Regions from separate parts of the Adhaeribacter swui genome, predicted to be linked through region 2. Evidence: riboswitches for the same ligand, from Rfam matches in the RefSeq annotation. Region 2 holds a riboswitch; the other holds the start of a gene.

Region 1 (3,420 bases), 2.1 Mb from region 2:
CGCGTGTAAAATGCTTTTGAAAGTTTGGTCATACTTAGAACTACGCTACATCTGCTTTTTTAAATTTTCCCATTTCTGGATTCCGTATTTATTCGGCAAACTCCCTCGGGCAATTTCGTATTAAAGCCAGATACGTCCGTTTTGTTTTATTCTGATTGATAAAGCTATGAAAAATATATTTTTTGTTCTTTTAGTTTTAACTGGCTTATGGGGTTGCAGCGCGGCCCGCGTCTCGAACATAGAAGCAACCGATAATTTTACCTTAACCAATTACAAAACCTTTAACTTTTACGAAGTTACCAACAACGGCGAACCCGTAGATGCACAGTACAACAACCGCATTGCCATACTAAAAAACGCCATCCAGCAACAATTAACGGCCAAAGGATTAACGCTAGCGCCCACTAACCCGGATTTACTTATTAACCTGGGCATTGTTACCACCGAAAAAGTACAAACCCGCCAAACCGACTTCCGGACGGATGCGCCTAAATACATCGGACAACGCCGTTATTCCTGGAAAAGTCAGCAAGTAGAAGTAGGCCGCTACCGCCAAGGCACGGTTTCGGTGCACCTCGTGGACCCCAGCAAAGACGAACTGGTATGGCAAGGCACCATGGAAGGCATTATCCCGAAAAAAGATGCTGCCCTGGAAAAAGAAGTAAACGCCGGGGTTACCAAGTTGTTTAGTAAATTATAATGGGTAGTAAGATATAAGTAGCAAGTATCAGGACTTTCGCCCAAGGGCAGTGAAGACACTGCCTTGGGCGATCCTGGAGTTTATATTTCATATTACTGGTTTAAAAGTTGGAACCCGCCGCTGGTTGCATCTTCACAACCAGCTTCTCGCAGTGAAGTCACTTTCCTTGGATGGAATATAAGCTAAATACGGAAGTTCGTGCAAAGATTGGCAGTGGAGACACTGCCAATGGGCGGTTCTAATGGTTACGTCTTACGTTTAATTGTTCTACTACTTGTGCCGCTGGTTGTGTCTTCACAACCAGCTTCTAGACAAAATTTGGTTATGCGGAGAGTTCGCGAGAGCGGTCTCTCCGCATTTTTTTGTGCAGCCAATTCCTGATTGGCGTATTGGGGAGTTTTGGTGAACGCCAATCAGAGATTGGCTGTCCCAAAGTACTTAGAGCGCTGCGCTAACTCTAAGTACAACAAGAGGAGTTCGCAAGAGCGGTCTCTCCTCATAACCAGGATAAACAAGTGCACTCAAAGCTGAAAAGCAAAATTTTAAAAATTTAACCAAACCACGATCATCCGCTAACCTTACTCTTACTTAAAACAACTGCATTTCGTCCAGAATAGTTAATCTTAAACTTTTACTTATCTTTGTGCCGGATTGGTGGCCTGCCTGCAACCGCAAGCAAGCCTTAAAAGGGAATCAGGTGTAATACCTGAGCTGTTCCCGCAACTGTAATCTTCTTTAAAAAGGTTGTTTACTCCTTTTGCCACTGTTCTGTAAGCAGAATGGGAAGGCCAAACAAACCGAAGAAAGCCAGGAGACCTGCCAATTTTATTTATTGTCACATGCTTTCGGGTAAAAAGCTAAGAGCCAGACAGATGAACGAAGATTACACTTTCTTGCTGCGCCTATGTACCCCGACGGATTTTATTCGGACGGGGGAAAGATGCGCGTAGTAGTTTTTTTTAAAATTTTCTTAGCCGCCACGCTGCTTATGCCGGCGGCGCGGGCGCAGGTTACTCCGGATACCTTAACCGGCGAAGATTTGGCCGAGGTACAGATTATTGGGCAACACCATCCGCGCTATACCCTGGGTTCCCGCGAAACGCAACTCGATTCTTCGTATCTGCAAACAAACAACGCTGCTTCGCTCTCGGATGCCTTGCAGAGCCGTACGCCGGTTTACTTAAAAACCTACGGCAACGGCATGCTGTCTACTATTTCGTTTCGGGGTACCTCGGCCAGCCAAACGGCGGTGCTCTGGAACGGGTTTAACATTAACTTACCTACGCTGGGGCTAGCCGATTTTTCGATAATTCCGCTTACGGCCATACAGGGCGTGCAATTACAGCACGGTTCGGGTGGGGCTAACTTTGGCACCAGCGCCATTGGTGGAGCCGTTATTTTATCATCCAGAACTAACTGGCAGCCGGGTTGGCAACTGCAGGCCCAGCAAGATGCAGGAAGCTTTAACTCGTATTTTAGCCAATTAGCCGGCCAGTACAGCACTAAAAAAGTAAGCGTAGAAACCAGCTTTTTCCGCCGCGAGGCGCAAAACAACTTTAAATTTAAAAATATCACGCAATTTGGGGCGCCGGACCAGTGCCAGGAAAACGCCGCCTTGTACCAATTAGGTTTTACAACTAACCTGCACCTGCGCCTGAATACCCGCAATACTTTGGCTATCCGGAACTGGTACACCGATAGCGACAATCAATCGCAGCCCAACATGGTAGCCGCCAATACACACGCCCAGCGGGCAAACCGCAACTGGCGGCTTATGAGCGAATGGAACCACCACAGTAAATTAGGCTTAACGGCTATCCGGGGGGCTTATTTTGCCGATTACATGCGCTACCGCGACGATAATACCAATTCCGAAACTGCGGTAAATACGTACCAAATTCAAGGCGAGCAAAACTTTATCTTGGCCAAGAAAATAAACGTAGATGCGGGCGGCGAACTGCAATATTTTACTGGTGATGTAGATGGCTACGGGCAAAAAGTAAACGAAACCCGCGCTTCCGGTTTTCTTTTGTTTCGCTACGATCCCCTGGATTTTCTGCACTTGAATTTAAATCTACGGCAAGCATTTGTTACGGGCTTTAATCCGCCGCTGGCGCCTACTGCCGGCTTTACCCTGGATGTATTTATGCGCAACCATTATACGCTGGGATGGAAAGGCTCCGTTTCGCGGGGCTACCGGGTGCCTACACTAAACGACCGCTACTGGCCCACGGGCAACGCAACTTTAAAACCCGAAAACAGCTACAACTACGAAACCGGCCTGGCTTACAAATACCAGCAAGGAATATTCACCGCCGAAACCGAAGTAACCGCTTACCGCATGCAGGTCGAAAACTGGATTCAATGGCTGCCGGCAGCGGGCACGGGCGTATGGTCGCCCCAAAATTTAAAAAAAGTATTAGCTAGCGGAGCGGAGGCATCCGGCAAGGCTTCGTGGCTGCTCCGGACAGGTAAAGTTACTACGGGCTTTAATTACGGCTATACTTCCTCCCGGCAACAGGAATCGTACGGCAGTTCGGCGGAACCTACCGGCAAGCAACTAATTTACGTGCCTTACCACACCGCTACCGCCTACGCCGATGTAACTTATAAATCGTGGTTGTTTACAACTAATTACCAGCTCACTGGCCAACGGTACACCACCGCCGAAAACACCCGTTCGTTGCCAACTTACGGCTTGCTTACTATTTATGGTGGTA
Region 2 (3,420 bases):
GTAGTTTTTCAGCTGACCTAGGAGAATCTTTACCACTCACCAATTCTTGCAAGGTTACTATTTCCGCGAGCTTTTGCTTGGCAAAAGCCAGCCACTGTTTTATTTCTGGTAATAATCCTTCCGCATTAATTTCCAGATCTAAGTCACAAGGAACATGTAACAAAGAACAGGAGGAAGCAATCATCAGGTTAGCAGTTCCAATTTTTGCCGCGGCTTTTTTAATGAGCGCTAACGATTGCTGAAAGTCATTTTTCCAGATGTTGCGACCATCCACTACACCTAAAGATAATTGCACATGTTGTTTTAATAAATTACTTTCCAGGATATCATCTAACTGCGACGGGCAGCGTACCAGATCTAAATGCAGGGCGTTTACTGGTAAGGATAGGGCAGTTTTTAAATTTTCGCCATAACAATCAAAGTAATTGGTAAGAATTGTTTTCAGGTATGGAAAACGTTTCTTAATTTCTGTATAGGCGTATTTAATAGCTTGTTGTTCTTCCGGACTTAAATTCAGAGCGAAACAAGGTTCATCAAATTGTACCCAATCTACTTGGTAAGCTTTTAACTTTTCCAGAATATCCAGATATACCGGCAGTAAGTTTTTAAGCAAATCCAAGCGATGGAAGCCGGCTTCTTTTTCTTTTCCCAGTAGTAAGTACGATACAGGACCGAGTAAAACCGGTTTAGTTATAATTCCTAATTGTTTTGCTTCGTAAAACTCATCAATGATTTTAGTGGAGAAAAGTTTGAATTGCTGATTGGCGTGAAACTCCGGAACGATGTAATGATAATTGGTATCGAACCATTTAGTCATTTCCATGGCAGTTATGTCTAAGCCATTTTTTTGATAACCTCGGGCCATAGCAAAGTAAAGATCTAAGTCCGTGTTACCTTCCTGGCGAATTACCTCGTAGTAACGTTGCGGGATAGCGCCTACCGTAAGCGACATATCCAGAACCTGGTCATAAAAAGAAAAGTCATTGGAGGGTATTAAGTCAATGCCGGCATCTTTTTGCAGCTTCCAATTGTGCTGCCGGATGGCTTTGCCGGTATTTACCAGTTCCGAAAGAGAAGATTTGCCTGACCAGTAGTTTTCGCAGGCTTTTTTGAGTTCGCGGCGGCTACCAATGCGCGGATAGCCTAAAACATTTGTTTTCATTTTTTGGTGTTAGTTAACAATAATTTGATTTATTGTTCCCGGCGCTCTTGCTTAAAAGCGCTCCCGGTTAATAACTACACACAAATGGACATGATGCTACAATTCCCACTCGGGCAGGAGCAGGAGATAAATAATAGAAAGTCCAAGGTGTAGCTTTATAATCGCGAAAGCTTTCACCATCTGGCAAACTCGGCAAGTCTCCTGGCTTGAGGCATTTTATTCAACCTTCCCATAATGCCTGAGCAATACAGTGGTTCTGGAATACGCCGGGGCGTATTTGAATAAAACTTGGCTACCTCTTACAGTTGCGCGACAGCCCGTGATTTACACACGGTTCCTTTTTAATTGCCCTCTCGGGCAAACCTATAAGTTTGGGATGAAACAAAAGTGTCAAAGAACAGGCTTCAAAACTAATGCATTTGAAACCATTAATCCTAATATTAAAGAGTAATAAGAAGTATTTTAAAAATTATACAAGATTATCCTATCATTTAACTCTACCATTGTGGTTGATGCACTGGATAATTAAACTAATCATTAAATGGAACATCCCATTTTAGCAGTTACATACTTACTTAAATATAAACCATTTACAAATAAAGAACTCACCAAAATGAAGTTCGCTCGGACTAGTTAAACTTTGTGATTACTTTCGTAACATGCTGCGCAATGTAACAGTTGTTTGGTAAACCTGTCTAATTTAGCTCCTACTTTGTTATATAATCTTTATAAATTGTTTTAGGTAGAATACAACCTCTTTTAATGCATTTTTCGTCGTAATAAAAGTCTATTGATCAACTTATTTACTTATAAAACAACTACCTGCCATATCTTAAAAGTAAGCTATTAGGCCCAGCACCTTCCGGCTGCCTACATTCTAAATCTTTTTTAAAAATTACCCTATTTTAGGTATTGCACCAAAATACTTTAGCCTTTACATTTATAGGCTCCTCTGCTGGCAGGCTTCCTATTAAGGGTTGATCTGCTATCTTTCTTCTACTTCTTCCATTTACCGGTATCTATTTCAAATTAAATTTGTATGCAATTACATGTTCCTATTAACAGCTTGGTTCCAAGTAACCAGGTACTCCGTTTTGGATGGGTCAACCTTCTGTTTCTTTTACTACTCTATGTCATTGTCCCACTATCCTCAATTGCGCAGAACAAAATCTGGGATAAAACATTAGGGGGAAATCTTTCGGATAATTTAGCTACTGTGCAACCAACCAGTGATGGAGGCTACATTGTAGGTGGCTATTCCGAATCGAATAGAAGTGGTGATAAATCGCAAGCCAATAAGGGTCAAGTATCAACTTACGATTACTGGATCGTCAAGCTAAAAGCCGATGGCACGAAGAGCTGGGATAAAACGATTGGAGGTTCTCATTTTGAATTATTAACCGCTTTGCAGCAAACCCAGGATGGCGGCTACATTCTAGGTGGCTATTCCACTTCGGAAAAAAGCGGTGATAAATCAGAAGATAATAAAGGTAAAGAATTTTCTACTGATTACTGGATTGTGAAGTTAAATGCCGATGGAAGTAAAGCCTGGGATAAAACCTTTGGAGGCAATAAGGAGGATAACTTAACTTCGCTACAGCAAACCCAGGATGGCGGTTTCATTCTGAGTGGGACATCCACTTCGGATAAATCCGGGGATAAAACCCAAGCCGGTAAAGGTATCTGGATTGTGAAGCTACAAGCAAACGGCACGAAAGTATGGGACCGAACTATTATAGGTGGCGGAGAAAATAAAATTCAACAAACCCCCGACGGCGGCTATTTACTGGGCTCTACCTCTGGATACGGAATATTTGGGGAAAAAACGGATGTGGGTAAAGGCGAAACAGACTACTGGATTGTAAAGTTAAAGGCAGATGGGACAAAAGACTGGGACAAAGCCTATGGTGGAACCAGTTACGAACAATTTCAAGATATTCGACCAACTAGCGATGGCGGCTATCTTCTGGGTGGAAGTTCCTATTCTGATAAAGGCGGGGACAAGTCGGAAGCCAGTAGAAACGGGAAAAACTACCAGGATTGGCTTATTTATGACTACTGGGTAATAAAAATAAAAGCCGATGGTTCCAAAGAATGGGACAGGACCTTGGGTGGCTCCGCAGATGACCGCTTAAAAGTACTAATAGAAACCAAAGAAGGTACCTATTTACTGGGGGGAACTTCGGGCTCTCCGATTAGTGGCGATAAAACAGAAACATCCAGTGATTATAATGTAGATTACTGGGTAGTAAAATTAA

Evidence for each region. Region 2 has a riboswitch for cobalamin ahead of metE (5-methyltetrahydropteroyltriglutamate--homocysteine S-methyltransferase). Riboswitches for the same ligand answer to the same signal wherever they lie in the genome.
Region 1: it holds a riboswitch for cobalamin, as region 2 does, so the genes downstream of both, HUW51_RS10760 (TonB-dependent receptor plug domain-containing protein) here and metE (5-methyltetrahydropteroyltriglutamate--homocysteine S-methyltransferase) in region 2, are expected to answer to the same signal.

What each region holds. Positions count from the first base shown of each region.
Region 1 covers NZ_CP055156.1:2,468,714-2,472,133, reverse strand. The annotation lists gene HUW51_RS10770 (DNA-3-methyladenine glycosylase) at 1-32, opposite strand, end outside; gene HUW51_RS10765 (DUF4136 domain-containing protein) at 167-700, shown strand; cobalamin riboswitch at 1,336-1,538, shown strand; gene HUW51_RS10760 (TonB-dependent receptor plug domain-containing protein) at 1,605-3,420, shown strand, end outside.
Region 2 covers NZ_CP055156.1:333,846-337,265, forward strand. The annotation lists gene metE (5-methyltetrahydropteroyltriglutamate--homocysteine S-methyltransferase) at 1-1,162, opposite strand, end outside; cobalamin riboswitch at 1,340-1,544, opposite strand; gene HUW51_RS02540 (T9SS type A sorting domain-containing protein) at 2,379-3,420, shown strand, end outside.